DNA from 4 places in the Paenibacillus sp. FSL R7-0297 genome. Region 4 is predicted to be linked to each of the others. Evidence: riboswitches for the same ligand, from Rfam matches in the RefSeq annotation. Region 4 holds a riboswitch; each other region holds the start of a gene.

Region 1 (5,410 bases), 2.2 Mb from region 4:
TAACGGCTACGGTATCGCTTTTACCTTCGACGACAATTAATTCTTTAATCATAAATAATTTACTCCCCTACTCTAAAACGCAAAAAGAAGAGGATTCGCTCCTCTTCTTTTTGGCTAAAGAATGTATAAGTGATGAGCGGTAGCTCTCTAAATTCCGTAAGTGCTACCCCCACTATATCTTATAAACCGCTAATTTGCAAAAGACTTGGCGCTTAGTTAAGCTCCGGCTTCACAGGTCCAATCACATAGATGGTCCGCGACTTCCGGCCGAAATTACGGGCATGGCTTAGTGAATCGTAGTAAACATCCACCTTGTTGCCTTTGATGGCACCGCCGGTATCCTCTGCTCGGCGAAACCCTAATCCCTCAATGTACACCCACCAGCCAATTGGTATTACATTCGGATCCACTGCAATAGTGCGGCCTTCCGTTACGCGTGTGCCGGAGGCGGTACGTGTTCCAATTCCCGGTTCTTCCGAGGAATACGCCGTCATAGATACGTTTTTGATCATTTTTTTGTATTCAAAATCTACGCCTGCCTTGCTCGTGACGTTGTTGCTCTTCGCGCTGACTTTGGATAATTTGGAGGTTGTTGTTGCTTTGGATGTAGTTGCAGCAGCTACAACAGGCTTCGGAACCGCTTTGGTGCCGACGGCAATAACCTTGTCTTTGGTTACCGTCTGAACTTCCTTGCCGACCATATTCATGGAGACTAGCTCCCCATCCTGATATATCTTCTCGATATGCTGGATGATCGCGCCCGGCTTGCCTGCCTGTGCAACTCTTACGTCTCCCTTATACAGAGAGGGGTCTGCGGTTTTGATGACCTTAAAAGGCAAGTTTACTGTCCGCTGTACGGTCTGCTTGGTAATACGGACAATCTTGACTTCCATGTCGGGTGTGACTGCGGTATCAAGCGAAGGGAAAATCTTATCATTGCCCTCCAGGCTGTAACCCAGCTTGGTAATGGCATCTCCGAGCGAATCCTCGGTGGTGTATAGGGTCTTGGTTGCACCGTCTGCAGTAAGCAAAAGCTTCTGCGCACGGGTGATTACGACACGGTCGCCGTCTTGTATTTCATCACTAAGGCCAATAGATAGCTTATCATACGGCTGCAGCGAAATTTGTTCCTTTGCCAGCACATCACTGAGCAGCGTTTCCCGCGTTTCCAGTGTCTGCACCTGTCCGTCTATAACTAAAATTATTTCTTTATTGCTCTGACCGTGTACGTACAGCAGAATTAACAGTGCGATAACAATTGATATCACACCTGCAAGTGAAAGTACGCGAGGATTCACTTGCTTCAGCCGTAATGCGAAAGACCTGCTGGATGATTGCGAATCATGGGATACCTCTGGTTGGAATACGCCCACTCTCTCCATCCTCCTTACATAGCCCCGTCGTCCAAGTTATATCATGGTGACTGCATCATTTCTGACGAAACTAGGTTTGAGATTGCAACAGGATACGCCCGCATTGCTCCAGCGTTTCCTGCTCATGGATCGCCTGCTCGGCATAGCTACTCCGGATATCTGTTGTATAACAGTATGCCGGGAACATCCGCATTATTCATAACAAAAAAAGCCCAAAAAAGAGTTCACAGAGGACTCTTTCGTGGCTTCTCCGGTGTCGAATACGCGGGAATGTTTATGCACGAGGTTTCCTCTCTTACTTGCGCTTACGGGGTTAGCTGTCGGGTTCGGGCATAAGAGAGACGCCCTATCTCAGGTCACCCGCTCACGGCGGTTGCCCTCAAATTCACCCCAAAGACCACGTGAAGAAATCAAATAAATTCTGCGGCAATTCTGTGTTGTACTCTATGTACGGGCATGCGGCAGGGCATTTATTGGTTCCCCCGTTCTCCATACGGAGACTCAGCGAGACGATCCATGAAATAGTGACTGTCACAGTAACAACAGCTCACTGCACTGAAAAGATGATATCCTGTTTTGATGCATGTTGTAAAGGACGATTCAACCACGTTTACGTAAAAAAATGATTAAAATATTGTAATATTCAGCCGTTTTTGGACTATAAAAGTTTAATATATCGGCTATACTTCATTTTTCACCGCTTTTTCTCCCGTTTTCAGACAATCCCAAATCGTTCCAGTGCGTTCGCATACGTAATTTCAGCCAATTCCTGTAAATCAATCCCTTTTATTGCCGCAGCTGCCTCCGCTACAAGTCTTACGTGTGCGGTCTCATTCCGCTTGCCGCGGAAGGGGTGCGGAGTCAAATATGGGGAGTCCGTTTCGATCAGTAGCCGGTCCAGCGGAGTCTGGGCGAGCACCTCTTTGGGCACCCTGGCATTCTTAAACGTAATCGGTCCCCCGAAGGACAAATGGAAGCCGAGATCCAGACACATTTTGGCGCTTTCCCAGCTGCCGGAGAACGAATGCATCACCCCTCCAACCTCACCCGCTTTTTCCTCCCGCAGAATCCGGATTACATCCTCGTGGGCATCGCGGTTATGGATACAGATGGGCATCTTCAGTTCACGCGCCAGGCCGATTTGCTTGCGGAATACCTCATGCTGTACATCCTTAGGAGAGGTGTCCCAATAATAGTCAAGTCCGATTTCGCCGATGGCCACTACCTTGGGATGGCTGCAAAGCGAAGCGATCCATTCGAGGTCGCCCTCCTTCATACTGAATGCATCCTGGGGATGCCAGCCCACCGCTGCATAAATATAATCATATTTCTCTGCGAGCTCCATCGTTGTCGGTATCGTCTCCCGGTTGAAGCCAATATTGATCATTTTACTGACTCCGGACTCCAGTGCCCGGGCGATTACCTCCTCGCGGTCCTCGTCGAATTGCGGAGCATCCAGATGGGTATGTGTGTCGAATAACTGCATTATATTACATCCTTTCCGCCTTGATTTCTATGAAGAATTACAAGTATTTTAGGTTATTTTGCAAAAATATCTGCAATGGAGGACGGCAGCCGTGGAAGGGCTTTCTGCAGCCTGTCCTGCGGGAAATAGAGATGGTATCTGCCTCGGTGAATCCCGCTGATCGAGCGTACAATATCTGATACCTCAGAGATCTCCCGCAGCTTATCATGACGGTCCAGAAGCAGAATCTGTTTACTGTCAAAAGCATCCCCCGGACGAAATACATCATAAGGAAGGTCTGTCGGAAAATCGATTTCCAGATCATAATCCGCTCGCAGTCCAGCACCCGCAAAGCTGCGGCGGATTTCGTCAATCGTCTCTGTATCCAGATGCTCCATCTCCACATATTTATACAGTTTACGATGAATAAAACGGCTGCACAAGTCGCTTAAAATTTCATCTTTCTCCAGCGTCCACTGCATGAAGGCTGTCTGCATCAAAGCCTCGTCCAGCAGCAGGTACTGCTGCACTGTTACATCCCCGCGGAACAAATCACTGAGCGGCTCAATCATGAACCGGAAACCATAATCCTCCTGCACCAGCTCCTTGGCTCTGCGGAGAATCTGGCGCAGAATAATCTCCGAGCTGCGTGTTACCGGATGGAAATAGACCTGCCAGTACATCTGATAACGTGACATCAGGTAATCCTCAATCGCATGCATGCCGGATTCTTTAACAACTACCCGGCCGTCATAGGGGCGCAGCATCCGCAGAATACGGTCAATGTCAATGGTTCCGTAATTCACCCCTGTATAATAGGCATCACGCAAAAGGTAATCCATCCGGTCTGCATCCAGCGGCCCCGACACCAAATTGACAACAATTTCATGCTCATACGTTTTGGAGATCACGGAGGCTACTTTATTAGGGAAATCCTCAGCTACATCACGCAGAATAGCGGTAATTTCCGTATCCTCCAGAATGATCCGGCAGGTCCAGTCCTCATGATCCATCTCAAAAGCTTCTTCTATAGAATGGGAAAACGGACCATGTCCCAGATCATGCAGCAGTGCCGCACACAGGGTAAGCAGACTCTCCTCAGGCATCCAATCCTTATATCCGCTTCTTTCAAACTGCGATATAATCCGCCGGGTAATTTCATAAACACCAAGCGAATGGGAAAACCGGCTGTGTTCTGCTCCATGGAAAGTCAGATAAGAGGTGCCAAGCTGGCGGATGCGCCGCAGACGCTGGAACTCCTTGGTGTTAATCAGTCGCCAGATAATGGTGTCCTGGACGTGAATGTAGTTATGAACCGGATCCTTAAATACCTTCTCTTCTGTCAACGGTTGCTTCATGAGATCAACTCCTTTGAAAATATCCATAGAAATAGGATGAAATTACAGTTATAATAATAAATATTGTCGTACTTTGTCGAATTATGACAATCTAACAACTTACAAATCGACAAATATTTTCGAGGTTCTTTTTGGGATATATGCCTAATCAATGGCGGTATGAATGTTTCCTTTAAAGTTTCCTTAAAATTCGCCTCAAAAAAGGTTGACTGTTTTGGGAATGGTTGGTATTATAAATATCATAAAACAGTGAACAATGTCGAATATTGACGCTTTTGAACATTGAGAGGAGCAACGATTGTAATGATGAAATCAACAGGAATTGTACGTAAGGTAGATGAGCTTGGACGGGTCGTTATTCCAATTGAATTGCGCCGCACACTGGGTATCGGAGAAAAAGATGCGCTCGAAATTTACGTGGACGGTGAGCGGATCATGCTTAAGAAATATGAGCCTGCCTGTATTTTCTGCGGCAATGCTGAGAATGTAACCTATTTCAAAGGTAAAATTGTTTGTCATGAATGTATTTCTGCTATCCCTACCCCTGTGACAAACTAAAACAAATAGGTTATAATAGGAACTAATCAAATTGTTAATTCTAACCTTTTTATATCTCCTTGGCCTCCCGTTAGCGCGGGAGGTATTTTTTTGCCCTTTTTCCGGGGACGTTCCCCGGATACCTCTTTACCCTATTTAAACATTAACCGTTAAATTCATAATCATTAAATCTAAACATTAAATCTAAACATTAAATCATAAACATTAACTTCTTTTCACCCTCCCAAACCCTCCCTACAGGGAGGGCCCCAAGGGCCCCGGCCCTCTGGACACCCGGAAGCTTGGCTAACTGTGCAAGCTGGCGCGGAAGGAAGCCAAGTTAGGCGGTGGACCGGCCCTTTTCGGACTCCCTGAAGGTGCGTCCTCAGGGCCCTCCCATGCGCAGAGTTCCGCCGCACGCTTCGCTCTTGCGGCGGCCGTGCGGTTACGCTCTTAAGTGACATTTGAGCATGGAACCGCTCTCCCTGCGGGAATCGCTATCTGTCAGAGTGGCGTTAACATTGGTGCAGCCAGTTGATACTGGAAAATGTTTAGGTGCAATATTGGATAATCGGTTTTGGAAAAATTGGATAGCTGCATTCTGTACAGTTATTTAATACCAAAGTGAGCGGCTGATTGTTTTAGTTGTATTTCATACAATTATATCCATACATATC
Region 2 (5,410 bases), 2.8 Mb from region 4:
CACCTGAAATTCCGGTTCCAGCAGTTGCTCAATCTCGCGGTCAACTCCGTCGAACGGATGGTACTTAACCTCGGTATAGCTGCCAAACGCAAGTGCTTTGAAGGAAGTCATTGCATTCACACCTCTCTTGTTACAAAGTTAATCTATAATTTATTAGTCCATTATTTCATATATAGCGCTGCTGTTACCAGGGCCAGTGATTGCCGTCCAGATCGATGTAAACCGGTTCCTCGCCCAGATACTTCTTATGCTCCTGAACAATATTCATGATCTTATAGGCCGACTCCTCGGGAGTTGTCACCGCTTTCAAATCCTTCTCTCCGTATATGCAAGACTGCAGCCACCCGGGATGGAAGACCATGACCTGTCCGCCCAGCATACGCAGATGGTTGTGCATCAGCGAGGACTGCATATTCAGCGCCGCCTTCGACATGCAATAGCCGTACATATTAATCCTTTTATTCCGGCTGATACTGCCGGCCTCTGAGGAGATGTTAATAATCAGACGCTGTTTGCTCTGCAGCAGCAATCCCATGAGCGCATTGCTCACTCTGAGCGCACCGAGTGTGTTCACATTATAGAGCTGCGCCATGGCCTCATCATCCATATCCACGAGTATTGTTGCTTTGTCTGCGCGGTGGATAATACCGGCATTGTTGATAATAATATCGATATGGCCCGTACTGCCGGCAATACTCCGTGCTGCTTCCTTCACACTCTCTGCGCTGCCGATATCAAGAGGGACCAGCATCAGCATGTCCTGGTATTGCGCTTGCAAAACTCCCAAAGCCTCCGATTCTGCTAAATACTGGCCAGCAAAAACTGTGTACTTATTCTCCAGAAGAAAGCGTACCATGTAAAACCCGAGCCCGCGGTCAGCACCGGTAACAAAAGCGACCCTTTTCATGAATTGCACACCCCTCATACCTGCTTATTTATGCGCAGAGCGTTACTGCATCTCTCACACATTAGCATGGCATTTAGCCTTTAACAACATCCCCCAAGGGAGGGGGGGATAAGCCTGCTGAACATTCTTTTGCTTTAATTTTGAACTATGTTACAATCAAGAATAATAGTTGTTAACAACACAATTGTTGACAAGATGCTTTCAAAATTCTATTCCAGAAAGGTGATCCTCTGATGTCTATTCAACAAATCCATACACTGGATGAACTGCAACAATACGTAGGGCAACCCGGCAAAAAATTGCTCTTCAAGCACAGCACCACCTGCCCGATCAGCGCCAAAGCAAATGAGGAGTTCCAGGCCTATACACAGAATTCCGACACGCCTGCCGCCATTGTACATGTTATCGAAGACCGTCCGGTTTCCAATCAGATTGCCGAGGATTTCGGGATTAAGCATGAATCGCCGCAGATTTTCCTGCTGGAGGATGGTGAGGTCCGCTGGAACACTTCCCACTGGAAAATCACCCGTGGCGCCATCAAGGAAGCTGTGGAGCAATGAGCCAGAACGTAATCATCTATTCCACATCCGGCTGCAGCGACTGCAATCAGGTGAAGCAGCTGCTTGAGAGCAAGGGCATTCCCTTCGAAGTCAGAGATGTGATGACCAGTACTGTCTATCAGGAAGAAGTCGAGAAGCTGGGCTTCATGGGTGTTCCAGTCACCGTATCCGGAGACCGGGCTGTCAAGGGCTTCAATCTTCCTGAGCTTCAGGAGCTTATTGAAGCAGCTGGTCGTTAATAAGCTTACCCGTATGCAAAAGGGTGCCGCCCTCCCAGCAGGGCCGGCACCTTTTTAGGGTTCAAAATTATTCTGCCGGGAAAAAACTCCGTCATAGCTTCACTCCGTTTCCACACCGCCGGGCGAAGGCATCCACCGATGACGGTTCCAGCAGATCCAGCGCCTCTTTATTGACAGTCTGCCCTTACAGAATCAAATGATAATCCCTGGAGTATGGTCCAAGTCAAGCATTCGGAAAGCGGGAATTAGGCCCTCCGGGATGTATCGTTTGCAGGGCTAGAACGGAAGCATTTTCGTAAAATCAGACTCTAATTCAGGGACAATTTGTAAACCGCCATAATTACCCTAATAACACAATCACGAATCTATTTGCCTGACGGGTAACGCATACAATAACATTTATCTCCCGTTATCTCCCGATTACTCACTAATACACCATTTTTCAAAAATCCATTATCGACGGTATTTCCGTCTAACGCATTAATATTTCCGGAGTTCCCCTGCCACTGCCTCCCAAAAATAAAAAACGGCGATTGAGCGAGATAAACGGATGATAACCGGCCACATATATGGTTTTAGTCTCCAATATTCCTTGCGAAGCAGCAATTTATTGCAAATCCGGCGCAGAAGCACTCTTTTCCATTTTTACAAAGACAATCCTAAAAGGGTATGATTCGTGTTGAAAGTTAACAGCGATAATGTGAATGCACGCTGAATTTCCGCCAAGCGGAAAACGGGGGAACCATCAGGCCGCAGGCCTACTTGGGGTGAATCCGAAGGAGACTTCAATTGCGCAGTCTCAAAAGGTAGGGCGACTCTCACCGTCCGAATCCGACAGCTAACCCCGTAAGCGTAAAGAGAGAGATCTTGATCCGCCACGATTTTGCCCCAGGCTTCTTACGCCTGTAACAAAACCGCAGCAGAGGTCCTCCTCTGTCTGCGGTTTTTTGCGCACTTATTCCGGCGGATCAGCATTTCGGCAAACCAATCAGCTATATATCCAAACAATAAAATCGCCCACATTCAGGAAGGAACGTGTCCACATGCCAGACCCATTATCGACCAAGGCAGCTGCCGCTGCCGGATTCACCGGCTATATTGAGCAATACAGCGGAACCGTATATGCACTTAGCTGTCTTCTGCTGGAGAAGGGCACCCGCGCCGATCAAGCCACAACTGCCACATTCGCGGCACTCTTTGAGCCTTGGCTAAAGGGTAGCATCCAATCGGACTTCTCCCTTGCCGCCTACAGGGAATGCATCCGGCAATGCTCGCTGGTTGCTCAAGACCGCGGCCGCTGCTCTTCTGCCTTGCTCACCTGGGAGGATCAGATTGCCAGCGCCTTATGGTACGGCATCCAGCTGCCGCTGCCCGAGATCAGCCTCATCCTGCAGCGAAGCGTTCCTGAGCTGAAAGCGCAGCTCAGAGAGATTCGCGAACATATGGCTGCTGCGCGGCCAGCTGTCCCGCGTCCGTCGGCGGGATAGGGAAAGCTGCTGGGGCCTGCACCAATAGACTCAGGCAGGCTGCTGCGATCTATGCGGACTGTAGATCCGTTATTTCGTCCGGTCAGGCCATTCAGCGATCCATGCGGACTCAGAGGACCTTAACTAACCCGTTTCGCCTCATTTTGAGCTCCATCGAACAATATAAGCGCTCCTGAGTCCGCAACGAGCAAAAAAGCAGGCTTTTTCACAAAATAAGGTCCTCTCAGTCCGCGTAGCACTACGTATGGGAGAATTCCGCTGACGGCAAGCTAATAAGTTCTCATTCCCTTAAGGCTCCAGGTTACGCTCACTGAAGCTCCCAACTTATACACATGCACGCCTTTGGCAATGTACATTTGCCTGACAATAACGAAAAGCCGCAGCTTCCGCCACGGCTCTCTATTTGCTCTCGTGCCAGCGCTTAAAACACTAACACTTGTATTGAATTCACTAACCAACCCATACCCTGTTCTTGCCTATGCTGTCTGCTCCATTCCAGAAATCAGCGCTTGCCCTTGCCGCCCTTAGCGAACCGCCAAAAAGCCATGCAGCATCCGAGCAGCCCGACGCCCAGCAAGATGGTCTGCAGTGCTCCCAGCCAGGTTGATTTGTCCGACGGGATCAGACTGCTGATAATGATCAGCAGGATGGAGACCGCGACCAGCACGGGGGTTTGTCTACTTTTTTTCACGAAAAATCACCACTCCTAATTACTAATATTACTAAGGTACACTATCTGCGGGGTTTTAACCAGTTTGGGGGGGGTTGTGATCACTCTATAGAACAGCATTATTCATAAGCCCAATCCGGTTGATTCGCTAAATCACTTACATGCAACTAATTAATAACATCCTATCCCCCGCTTCACATAAGTCTATCTGTTTAGATACGAGGATTAACAATAACATTGCAAATCAGTTTTATCGTGGATATAATATGTCTGTAATAACTATTTAGTGAAATTAAAGGAGACCGGGCTATGACGGAGTTTTGGGAAACAAGCTTCATAGAAAAACAAACGAGACCTGATGCGCCTCGGATAGATTCCGGTACCGCATCGCCTGCCTTGCCTGCTCCAGCAGTTCGGGCACTTGGCTGAGTGCTCCGGCCTGACCGGAGACCATAATCGTTACATTCAGCTTGAGGATTCCGCCCAGCGACGAGATCAGCTCCTGAGCGAAAGCAAGCAGCCTTGCCTATATCCACAAATTATTTCATGCTCTTAAATCCCTTATTCTTAAGGAACATCGAGACGGCCAGCGCCAATACGATGATCCCGCCCCCTGTCATGAATCCCTTAAAATATATACGCACTTCAGATCCGTTAGACGGGGTTATCAGACTTAGCATAATGAGCATCAGACCCGAGAATACCATCATCACGAATTCCTGTTTCTTTTTATCCATTCTAAACACTCCCCAAAAGGTAAGTAGTACTTTGTTTATCTTTGGACTGTGAGCAGCCATTATAGATCGGACAAAAAGACGCCGAAAAGGATGCTTTTTTAATACCCAAATCAGACTATCGACAACTTGAAATCAGATAAGGCGTGTTTTTATCATGTATAAATCAGATTTATTCAGAAGGCATTATTCTATGCTTAAAATAAGCATCTTACACCATTAAATCAATATGTTAGACATCTTAATTCATTTTCAATCCACTAACTAAAAACTGCGACGAATTGGCTCATAGATAAAACCTTTGTTTTAATTTCAAATGCATCATATAAGAACTTAATTTTTTTCAATGTTTTTTTATCTTCAGAAATAAAATATTCTGCACCCATACCCCAGAATGCATGATTCTCATCTCGAAGAATGTTATCTAATGTATTTTTTTCAGTAATGCCTTCTTTAAACAAAGGGTGAAAGTCTAGCAGCATGTAGCCATTGCTGAGCAACAATCCAATAGGTAACGGTTCCTTTGAATTCATTTTAGACCATTGAATAACAGCATCCTTCCATCCTGCTTTCAATTTTTCTATATCAGAAACATCTAATAAATCAAGAATAGGCGACATATATTTAAGCAGGTAACTATACTCCATATTATTCCGATCTGTGCTTTCTTTAACAAATTCCATTACCCTATCACGTAGATTTTTGTATGAATCTACAGATGAAAAAAAATTAGTGAGTAATTGGTTTAGAGTGTTCTTCTCATTGTTATCTGCTTGTTTAAGTATTTCTTGTTTAAATAATCTGACTGGTGAT
Region 3 (5,410 bases), 3.5 Mb from region 4:
GCGGAACATGGAACAGGTCGCGGACCCGCACACGCAGTACCGTGTCAATCTTGAACAGGTACACCAGGGCAAAGATCATGCCCGCATACCGCGCGATGTTGACCGCCAGTGTCATCCCCAGCACACCCATATGCAGCAGGTTAATGAAGACTACGTTCAGGAGTACGTATAACAGATTCATGATCAGCGACAGCATCAGCGAAGCCCGCGTCCTGCCGACGCCACGCAGCGCACCGCACACAGCCTGAACCACCGCGATCCCCAGATAAGAAATACTGCTGCCGATCATGTAGATCCGGGCATTATCCAGCACATCGGCGGAAGCTGTTCCGAACAGCAGGTTCAGTATCGGCGTGTGGAAGCCCATAAGCAGAATTCCGATTCCCACGGCGATCAGCGATACCGAGGTGACCGAACCCGCCGTAGCCTGGGATACCATCCGGTCGTTGCCGCTGCCTTTGTACTGCGCAACGACCACTGTCCCGCCGGTAGCAATGGCAACGAACACGTTGATCAGGAAAATATTCAGTGAATCTACCATATTCACCGCACTGACCGCCGCCATGCCGGATGAGCTGATCATCGCAGTGTTTACCAGATTTAGCCCGATGATGAAAGCCTGGTCAATCAGGATCGGAATAAATAAAGCTATAATTTGCCGGTAATCCATCCCTTCCCCGGAAAGATACTTCTCCAGCCATTTTTTGGCCGGCAGTCGAGCCTGAAGCTGCATAAACATATCACATTCTTTTCTGTAGAATAATTGCGGGCAGACTGTACATTCCTTCCAGTTTACTACAAATCTAACTTCACGTCTGTAACCAGTGAGAGAAACCCGGAATACAAAAAAGCAATAAATCCGCAATTCTCCATTAACGAAAGAACGGCGGCTTTATTGCTGCTGTATATGAATTACTGCTCTTTATCCCGGCCAAGCAGTCCGCTGAGCGCTTCGGTCACATTCATACCGGTAAGCGTCTGGGTCAACTCAGGAACCTGGGCCATTATTTTGGCAATATCGCCGGTAATTTTGTTCACGCCTGAGGTAGCTCCATCCTGGGAAATCACTGTAATCTTATCCACCTTGGCGAGCGGGGAAGCAATTTTCTCAGCCAGCTCCGGCAGTATTTTCAGGAATTCCACGGTAAGCGCAGCTTGTGTGAACTGTTTGTACGCTTCGGCTTTCTTCTCCAGGGCTCCCGCTTCCGCCGCTCCGGCCAGCTGGACAATCTCCGCATTCGCTCTCCCTTTCGCCAGCTCAGCTTCTGCCGTGGCCAGTCCGCGCTTGGTGGTTGTCGCTGCCTCGGCTTCCGCCTCAAGAATCTGCCGCTGCTTGGCGGCTTCGGCTCTCATGATCGTAGCCTGGTTCTCCGCCTGGGCAGGCTTGATCACCGTTGCCTCCAGCTCCCGCTGTCTCAGCTCGACTTCGATTTCCCTGACTGTCCGGTTGGCCTCCGCTTCCATCTGCGTGATTTTGACCTGTTCGGTAACGAGCGATTGCTTAATTTTGTTCTGCTGCAATTCATACGCAAGATCCGCCTGAGCCTTCTTCACTTCTGTCTCCAGCTTGAAATCCGCCTGCTTAATGTTCAGTTCCTTCTCGTACAGGGACTCCTTCGCGCGGGCGGCGGTTCCCGCTTCAATGGTGGCCTGATGTGCATTGGCTTTGGCAATGGAGGATTCCTTCTCCGCCTCGGCCTGCTTGATCTGAATATCGCGTTCCGCTTCCGCCTTGGCAATGCTGGCATCGCGGCGGATGCGCTCAATTTCCGGAACCCCCATATTGTCGATGTACCCTTTGTCATCCGTAATTTTTTTGATGGTGAAGCTGACGACCTCAAGCCCCATCTTGTCGAGGTCCTCCGAGCAGGTCTCCCTCATCTTGCTGTTGATTTCATCAGGCGTCTTGAGGATGGATTCCACCGTCAATTGCCCGATTAAGCCGCGCAGGTGGCCCTCCACCGAATGCAGGATAATTGTCTCGCGGTCTTCTTCGGGCCGGTCGATGAACTGCTCACTGGCCGTCAGAATAGCGGTGGGATCGCTTTTGATTTTTATCTGGGCGACCGCCTCCAGGTTGAGCTTGATGCCCTGCCGGGAGAACATCGCCTGCGCTGGAATGACATCGAAGCTCATCAGCATCATCGAGATGGTCTTATTGTTCTGGAAGCCCGGGATGACGAACGTCCCGCCGCCCTGCACCACTCTTTTACCGCCGAGACCGTATACAATCATCGCCTGATTGGGCGGGACTTTTTTATAAGCGGTCACGATACTGAACAAAGCCAGCAGAATAACAACAACAATGCCCGAGATTAAATAAAGAATAACCATTTGGTCCGACACTCCCCGTCATTTATAATTCTCCGAATTCCCTCTCGAAGAGGGTTACTTCCGCCATTCCCTTATCCACCTTCAAAATAATCACCCTGTCGCCCTTCACGAGCTGCTGGCCGATTGCTGCCCGCACTCCAATGGAGCGCATCGTTCCGTGCAGCACATATTTCATTTCCCCGGCTGCCCCATCCGCTGCAGGTACACTGACGTATCCAAGCTGCCCTGCCTGCTCATAATCCAATTCATTCATGCTGCTGTCATACCGGGTCATCACCCGGGCCAGCACTGCATACATCAGACACCCTGTCAGCAAGGCTATCATGGTGCAGATCAGCACTACTGCAAGCACGCTCATTCCGCTGAAGCGGCTAAGCATATAACCAGCGCCGCCCCAGACTGTGACAAACACCATCAGCGGGAGTATAGGCACAAAGCCCGGCCCCCCGGCGTCACCGCCCCCCGCATGCAGATGACCCGCCAGGCCATGCCCATGAAGTCCGCCGCTGAGGAGCAGGAGCAGTCCGACCCAGAAGCACACGATAAATGTAGTTAAGATAACGATCACCTCCTTAGGCAGTTCTGATCACAATATAAATAAACTTTTCCCGTTGTTATATGAATTATCCGTCTTAATTCAGACCGTCTCCCCCTGCTGCCTGCACAGCAAAAAGACCACAGCAGCAGCAGGGCTCTCCGTGGTCGGTTAATCGATCATGGCGCTCATCCTCTCTCTTCGAGGCTTACGGGGTTAGCTGACGGATTCGGGCAGCGAGATTGCCCTACCTTGCCGGAGCACCGTTATACAGCATGCAGCAAGGATTCACCCCAGGTGTGCGGCCGCTATCTGAGCCTAAGCCGTAATCACCGTTGGTTCCCCCGTTCCCATTACTGGAATTCAGCCATTTGAGAACAGTTAAATTTCATTCGGTTGTTGATTTGAATCTTACGCCTGCAGCCATTTAATGTAAAACGCTGCGGTTGACAAAAGAAGCCAAAAATGCCGTTCCTGCACGAATGAAGGCGTATACTTTGCTTTCGCTCTTAAGCGGCCGATGATTTACTCCTTTTTGCTCCGTTTCTCTGGAGCAGTGCTGTTACATAGCAAAGAGGCTGACCACCTGCATTCCCTCTGCCGGGTGTAGTCTTTTTTATCGGATACTCGCTTCTGCTTATACGCCAGTCTTCTGTGCTTCATCCAGCTGCTGCAGCTGCTCTATCTGATGCAAATGATTAAGCAGCTGCTGATAGTGGTCGGCTTTTTGCTGGACGGTAAGCACCATCTTCTGGAACTGCCCTGCATCCTGTCCCGATTTCTCCAGAATACGCAGCAGATCGCCATTGATCTGCTCCACATCCTCCATGCTGCTCTCCTGCGATTCCTGAATCTTCTCCAGATGCTGGAATACCTCTTCCTCCGCTTCCACGATCTCGTTCATGTATACCGTGGACTGGCTGATCTTCGCATTCGTCTCTGTCATCGCCGTTGTCCCGTCACCGGACTTGCTGTGAAGCTGCTCCATCACCTGGGTCATCCCCGAAAGGGAGCCCATGATCTCCTTCACATGACTGCGCGTGCTGTCGGCCAGCTTGCGGATTTCTGTGGCAACCACCGAGAAGCCCCGTCCGTGCTCTCCGGCCCGCGCCGCCTCGATCGCTGCATTCAGCGACAACAGATTCGTCTGCTCAGCAATATCCGTAATGATCTTTGCCAGCTGCTCGATGCTCCGGAAATGCCCCCGCAGGTCCTCATTCAAGCTGACAAATTCAGTAAATACCGCCGAAGCCTTCTGCATTTCCGCCGAGATCTGGATATTGGCCTCTTTGGCGAATTCAATTTTATTGGAGGAAAAAGAGAGGCTGCCATACATTTCATTGATGAGATCTTCGGTCTGTCCGCTGTTGGTCTTCAGATGCTCCAGAAGCTGCTGGGTCCCGCAGATCTGGCTGATCAGCTCACCGCTGCCCGCCCGTAAAGCCGCAAACTCCTCTACCAGCTGGGCCTCTTCCTTAAGAATCTCGTCAGTTTCGCGGCGGATCTGTCCGGCCAGGGTATAGGCGTGCATCCCATAGGATTCAGTGGCTGAAGCGTCGTTAGCGGCAGCTGTCCTGCCAGTATTCTCTGGAGGCTCAGTAGCATTAGCCGCTGCTCCAGCTGTCTTTAGCGTCCCGGCTGATTGTCCGGAGCTGTCCGTTTTTTCAAGAACGGCTAATGTATTATGACTTTGAACAGCTCCGGCAGAGATGCTTTTGCCCCATGAAGTGCGTAATCTGGTTATCCACTGCATAATCAATCTACTCTCCCTTATTCAACCAGCAGCAGAATCATGGTCTGGTTGGCATGCTTTTTATAATATTGCTCTCCGTAGCTGATGAAACCTGTAGTGTTGCCGCAGAATCCGAGCATAGTCCTGTCAAAATCCGCCCACAGACCGTCCCGGATGAAGAGCTGGTCCCGCAGCGTACAGTTAATGTTAAGCACAAAGGAAGGCTTGTACGGGCTCCCGCCCAGCGTCTCCCCCAGCACAGCAAGCGGATCTGCTGCACTCAGCACCTCTACATAAGTACTAGACATAACCTGGCTGTAAAATGTGACAGAGCCATCCGGATTAATGGTCATCGGTGAGGCGATGATCAGATCGTCTTCGTATCTTTTGCCCAGCGGGCTGCTCAGGAAATGCTCTGCCAGCTCCGCCTCCGGGACACCAAGCACGCGCGCGTATTCTTCCGCAGCAGGACGTCCGTTGAAGGAATACACCGTTCTGCCGAACACATCGGCTTCTGTCACCAGCAGCGTTGTCCCGGTGGGAACATAAATATTTTCTTTAACCAGTGCAGTACGACCCGGCATATTGAAGAAAATCCCCAGGTTCTGCACCCGGCGGCTTCCTATGTAAATATAAGTCTCTCCATGCTCATCATCCGCTGCACTTCCCCCAATAATCTTGAACTCCGGGGCAATGAAAAATAGCGAGGAGAGGATCGTCTCCTCCATCGCGCCTGTACCGTCACATAGCAGCAGCAGAAAGGCATTAGAGTTGCCTTGTACTTTGTGATATGAGGCACTTAGCACATT
Region 4 (5,410 bases):
AACCCTCAGGCTATTGCTGAACTGCAGGCGGGTGAACATGTTCTGGACCTTGGGAGCGGTGGTGGATTCGATTGTTTCCTCGCTTCCCGGCAGGTAGGTGAGCAAGGCCATGTTATCGGTGTGGATATGACACCTGAAATGATCAGCCGTGCAAGAGATAATGCCATTAAAGGAAAATTCAACAACACGGAATTCAGATTGGGCGAAATTGAACATCTCCCCGTCGCTGACAATTCAATAAACGTGATTATCTCTAACTGCGTGATTAACCTCTCACCAGACAAACAGCAAGTATTCCGTGAGGCCTATCGTGCCCTTCAGCCTGGCGGGCGTCTGGCGATCTCTGATATTGTAACTACAGCTGAGCTTCCCCCTGAGATCAAAAATGACCTGGGCGAACTATATTCTGGTTGTATCTCCGGAGCCTCTTCCATCGCTGATGTAGAGCAGATGCTTCGGGAAAGCGGCTTCTCTGAGATTAGCATTGAGCCCAAAGATGAATCCAGAGCATTCATCAAAGATTGGGTTCCCGGTGCGAACGTTGACCAATTCATTGTATCTGCTGTAATTAAAGCGAGAAAGTAAGCATTTGGAGGCTGTTCATATGATCACTACATTAACTGTTCGTCAGGCCACTTCAAAGGATACGGAAAGCATCCTTCGTATCTACAACCAGGGGATCGAGGACCGGATCGCTACGCTCGAAACGGAGACGAAAGACTCCTCCTATATGAAGGCATGGTTCAACGATCACCAAGGCCGCTTTAGTGTTGTGGTCGCTGAACTAGAGGGTGAAGTCATTGGCTGGGCCTCCCTAAATCCTTATTCGCACCGCTGTGCCTATCATGGAGTCGCTGACCTCTCCGTTTACATTGACCGCAGCTTTCGTGGGCAGGGTGTGGGTAGTTTTCTCTTAGAGTCCTTACACAAGATAGCCAAGGAAAACAGCTTTTATAAAATTGTTCTCTTTACTTTTCCGTTCAACCAAAGCGGTCAAGGGCTATACAAGAAAACGGGTTATCGGCAGGTTGGTGTATTTGAGAAGCAGGGGATTCTGAATGGAGAGTTTATTGACGTGATGATTATGGAGAAACTGCTTTAATTGTACCGTTCTCCCGGTGTTTAATAACCAACTTATCGATCACGCCAATGGCAGAAACATAATAGATATGAGCATTTTTCACTTCTCCATTACATTATCCTGGGTCAAATCCAGTTTCTTTACCAGCGGCTTGATGGTCAACCCTTGAACCAGCAGGGAGAACAAGACAATACTGAAGGTTAAGACCAGGATATTCTCCCTGCCTTCAAATGATGCCGGCAGACTCAATGCGAGTGCAATGGAGAGACTTCCCTTTAATCCGCCCCAATTCAAAACAATCTTCCAGGAGGCCGGAAAATTCTTCAGAAACCTGAGACTGGCATACAACGCAATGGTCCGTCCTGCCAGTACGATAAGAATCGAAGCGACAATAAGCAGCCATTTATCGGTAAAATCAATATTTCTAATCTCAAGTCCAATCATCAGGAAGATCAATGAGTTAGCCACCAGGGTGATGACATCCCAAAATGAATTGATATTTACCTTCGTGGTCTCTGACATACCTATCCGCGAACCGTAATTTCCAAAGATCAGCCCGCTTACCGCGACAGCAATAACTCCGGATACATGAAAGTGCTCCGCGATAAAATAGCTTCCAAAAAACAGCAGCATGGAGAATCCGATCTCCAACGGGAAATCATCATAAAGACGAATTAATTGCGAGAACAAATATCCCATTATCGCTCCGATAAGGATACCGCCTAAAGAAAATTTTAGGAACAGCAGAATTCCGCTGCCAACCCCTACCCAGCCCATTTCCATATAAGACAGCAGGTACACCGAAGAGATTTGAAACAGCACTACAGCAATCCCATCATTAAAAAGAGATTCTCCTTCTATAATAGTAACAATATTCTTCGGGACACCCAAAGATTTAAAAATCGAAATCACACTAATGGGGTCTGTCGCACTCATCAGCGCAGCAAAGGTGAAGGAAACAATAAGCGGAAGGCCCAGCCCCCAATACACAGCCAAGCCGATGATGAGAAATGACAACAAGGTTCCTCCAAAAGCCAAAGCCAGCACCGGCTTATGTTGCTCCCGAAGATGGGAGAAAGGAAGCTTTAAGGTGGCATCCCCCAAGAGAATCGGTAAGAATAATGAGATGATGATCGCCTGAAAGACATGCGACTGGGTGATGAAAGCCTCTGCTTCCACCAAAATAGGAATATGCACAAACCCCAGCAGCAGCCCCACCACTACAAGCGCGATGGAATAGGGCTGATTCATTTTTTTGGCAACTGCAATGACTCCCATGGATATGGCAAGCAGAATTAATATCTGAATAAATACATCATCAAACTGATTCATATAACACCCCATATATTGTTTTTTAGAGGAAAGATTTCTTCAGCGAATCAGTATCCACATCTATTCTATTATTAGCAAATCAGCTGGCAATAATCATCTATCTCCCTCCTACTTGCCGGCCGCCGCCCGCTGAAAACTATGCTGTTCCCTAAGATAATCCAGCAATATACGGTTGAAGAGCTGGGGTTGACACAGGTGACTCGGGTACATGGCGTCTTCAAGGATCGCCAGGCGGGCAGACGGATACTTGCCGGCTGTTCTTTTCACCTGCTCCAATGCCCATTCATTCTGATTCCCGGATACAACAAGAACAGGAACCTGCAGCCGTAACGCGAATCCGTAGCTGTCCGTTTGTCTAAGTGCCAGCCGCTGCATAATTAATTCAGTGGTCCGTTCATGCACAAGCTCTTTCCTGAGAATATGATAAGCTGAGAGCCATTTATTGTAGGTGATGCGTAAAGAACGGATAAACATTTCGGCAGGAAGATAATGGGCGGCCCATGCGCAGACCTCGAAGATTCCTTTCACTTTCCCGCCTCTAGCTGTGTATTCTCCCTGGAAATAGCTGTCCACCAATACCATATTAATCACCCGCTCAGGGTACAGATAGGCGAATTTCTGGGCGAGCACAGCACCACTGGAACAAGCTACGATAACAGCCCTCTCTACAGCCAAAGCGTCCAACAACAGCTTCAAATCTTCACATTGTGTGTCTACGATCCGGCTAATCTCCACATCCATTTTCCCCGATTGTCCGTTCCCTCTTAAATCGAATACGACCACTTTCGCACGCTTGCTGAAATAATCCGCTTGCGGGTCAAACAGATGATGGGAGGTCGAATAATCATGAATAAAAACAATGGGCAGACCGCTGCCCGACATCTCGTAATACAGCGACGTTGCGGCATAACCAATGCATCCTCTCATGAACGCTTGCGGGGTTAGCTGCCGGATTCGGGCCCTGAAAGTAGCCCTACTCGTTTATCCGAGATTCACCCCATATAACCTGGTTCCCCCGCTTCCTATAAGGAATTCAGCGATTAAGTATTATTTTGCAGACGTTTCCTGACTTTCTTCCCCCAGGACCTTCAGATCATCCTGTATGCTCCCCTTCCACAAGGGGACTCCGGAACGGTAGGCTGCCCGGCCATTTAAATGGCCTGCCACCGGTGAAGTGATGAATACAAAAACAATCGCCAGCAGCAGCTTGACATTAACCGTTCCGTCTTTAAACCAAAAGTACAGGAAGCCTCCTGTCAGCAAGCACAGTACCCCGAAGGTTGCACTTTTGGTAGCCGCATGTGAACGCAGGTACACATCAGGCAGCCGGACTAAGCCGAAGGCACTTAAACCGCAGAAGACTGCACCAATTACCACAATAATGGAGCTAATCAGTTCACCTGTCATTCGGGTTCCCTCCATCTTCTATAACGGCTCCCCGTTCAATATATCTGGCCAGTGCCGTTGTTCCAATAAACGTAAGAATACCGATAACCAGAATGACTTCTAGAAAATCCTGGGTATCCAGCAGCATACAGAAAACGGTGATCATAGCGAGTATATGAATGCCTATCGTATCGAGTGCGGTAACCCTGTCTGAACGGGTTGGCCCTTTCAGGAGACGGAACAGGCATGCCAGCATCGCCAGCGCCAGAATGATCATGGCCACAGTTAGTATAACTTGGATCATTACCGGGTCACCTCCATAATTGCCTGTTCGAAAGTGCCTCTAATCTGCGTGACCAACAGCTCTGCATCTTTAATATCAATAGCATGAATGTACAGCGTCTTGCCATCCTTCGAAACATCAAGGGTCAGGGTTCCCGGTGTCAGACAGATCAGGCACGATAACAGCGTAACCTCCCAAGCCGAGGTCAAGGCAGTCTCATAAGCAAAGATGCCGGGACGTATAGCCAGCTTCGGACGGATGATATGGCCGATGACCACGAAATTCGAGACCGTAAGTTCACGGGCAAAGATCAGCAGAAGCTTCAGTATAGCCCATATACGTATGAGATAGAATGGCCGGGTCCGGGCCAGGGATTTCGTCAAAATCAGCAATAATATAATACCGAGCACATAGCCTACGATGAAGCTTGAACCAGAGCCATTGTTATTTATCGCCATCCACAGAAAGGCAATCAACAGATTTAACAGGAATTGTAGGGCCATCTTCTCTACTCCTTCATTATGGCTTCAATGTATAGCGCAGGTGAAGCCAATACCTCTCCAGCCTGCGATACATAAGTATACACGGACTCGGCACCAACCCCCATTGCAATCACAAGCAGCAGGAGTCCGGCGGCAACAGCCGATGCAGCCTTCAAGCTCACTTTAGGCAGCTCTTTCACAGGTTCATTTCCCCAGAATGCCAGCCTGAACACCTTCATCAGGGAATACAGCACCAGTAAGCTCGATCCTAGTCCAATTAAGGACAACGTCAGCATTCCCTCAGCCAGAGCTCCGCGGATGATCAGGATTTTGCCGGCAAACCCGCTCAGCGGCGGAATACCTGTCAGGGCAAGCGCAAGAGTAAAGAACATCCAGCCGATGAACGGATACTTTTTAATCATCCCGCCCATACTGCCTAGCCGGTCAGTTCCAGCTGCGGATATAATTATCCCGCCTAGAATAAACATGAGTCCCTTGGCCAGCATATCGTGCAGCAGATAGAAGACCGCCCCATTCAATGAATCTGCTGTCCCAACAGCAAGTCCAAAGGCTACAAACCCAACGCTGATAATGACGTTATAATTCAGAATCCGCGGGATATCCTTATACGCGACTGCCCCCAGGCTACCGAGGATCATGGTAGCAGCAGCCATCCAGGCGATCCAGGCATGGGTGAAGCCGGGATCGTTAACAAACAGCAGCGTGAAGGTGCGGATGATTGCATAGAGTCCAACTTTGGTCAGTAGAGCACCGAATAATGCTCTGACAGCCGGCGGAGGCGCACTGTATGACCCTGGAAGCCAGAAGAACAGGAACAGCCCTGCC

What was found. Region 4 has a riboswitch for cyclic di-AMP ahead of MKZ24_RS14075 (alpha/beta fold hydrolase). Riboswitches for the same ligand answer to the same signal wherever they lie in the genome.
Region 1: linked by a shared signal. The riboswitch ahead of MKZ24_RS04520 (3D domain-containing protein) and the one ahead of MKZ24_RS14075 (alpha/beta fold hydrolase) in region 4 are both predicted to bind cyclic di-AMP.
Region 2: linked by a shared signal. The riboswitch ahead of MKZ24_RS01785 (hypothetical protein) and the one ahead of MKZ24_RS14075 (alpha/beta fold hydrolase) in region 4 are both predicted to bind cyclic di-AMP.
Region 3: linked by a shared signal. The riboswitch ahead of MKZ24_RS29125 (hypothetical protein) and the one ahead of MKZ24_RS14075 (alpha/beta fold hydrolase) in region 4 are both predicted to bind cyclic di-AMP.

Annotation. Positions count from the first base shown of each region.
Region 1 covers NZ_JBBPAQ010000001.1:1,057,368-1,062,777, forward strand. Annotated here, with positions in the region: gene rnmV (ribonuclease M5) at 1-52, opposite strand, end outside; gene MKZ24_RS04520 (3D domain-containing protein) at 213-1,373, opposite strand; cyclic di-AMP (ydaO/yuaA leader) riboswitch at 1,661-1,890, opposite strand; gene MKZ24_RS04525 (TatD family hydrolase) at 2,089-2,859, opposite strand; gene MKZ24_RS04530 (HD domain-containing protein) at 2,913-4,196, opposite strand; gene MKZ24_RS04535 (AbrB/MazE/SpoVT family DNA-binding domain-containing protein) at 4,500-4,754, shown strand.
Region 2 covers NZ_JBBPAQ010000001.1:424,285-429,694, forward strand. Annotated here, with positions in the region: gene MKZ24_RS01765 (ThuA domain-containing protein) at 1-111, opposite strand, end outside; gene MKZ24_RS01770 (SDR family NAD(P)-dependent oxidoreductase) at 185-907, opposite strand; gene ytxJ (bacillithiol system redox-active protein YtxJ) at 1,141-1,467, shown strand; gene MKZ24_RS01780 (glutaredoxin family protein) at 1,464-1,706, shown strand; cyclic di-AMP (ydaO/yuaA leader) riboswitch at 2,406-2,573, shown strand; gene MKZ24_RS01785 (hypothetical protein) at 2,750-3,193, shown strand; gene MKZ24_RS01790 (hypothetical protein) at 3,696-3,884, opposite strand; gene MKZ24_RS01795 (hypothetical protein) at 4,403-4,600, opposite strand; gene MKZ24_RS01800 (hypothetical protein) at 4,858-5,410, opposite strand, start outside.
Region 3 covers NZ_JBBPAQ010000001.1:6,697,826-6,703,235, forward strand. Annotated here, with positions in the region: gene MKZ24_RS29115 (MATE family efflux transporter) at 1-733, opposite strand, end outside; gene MKZ24_RS29120 (flotillin family protein) at 913-2,334, opposite strand; gene MKZ24_RS29125 (hypothetical protein) at 2,357-2,902, opposite strand; cyclic di-AMP (ydaO/yuaA leader) riboswitch at 3,060-3,248, opposite strand; gene MKZ24_RS29130 (methyl-accepting chemotaxis protein) at 3,507-4,622, opposite strand; gene MKZ24_RS29135 (FIST signal transduction protein) at 4,640-5,410, opposite strand, start outside.
Region 4 covers NZ_JBBPAQ010000001.1:3,223,363-3,228,772, reverse strand. Annotated here, with positions in the region: gene MKZ24_RS14090 (arsenite methyltransferase) at 1-585, shown strand, start outside; gene MKZ24_RS14085 (arsinothricin resistance N-acetyltransferase ArsN1 family A) at 608-1,102, shown strand; gene MKZ24_RS14080 (cation:proton antiporter) at 1,181-2,413, opposite strand; gene MKZ24_RS14075 (alpha/beta fold hydrolase) at 2,522-3,340, opposite strand; cyclic di-AMP (ydaO/yuaA leader) riboswitch at 3,329-3,462, opposite strand; gene mnhG (monovalent cation/H(+) antiporter subunit G) at 3,461-3,820, opposite strand; gene MKZ24_RS14065 (Na(+)/H(+) antiporter subunit F1) at 3,810-4,103, opposite strand; gene MKZ24_RS14060 (Na+/H+ antiporter subunit E) at 4,103-4,585, opposite strand; gene MKZ24_RS14055 (Na+/H+ antiporter subunit D) at 4,591-5,410, opposite strand, start outside.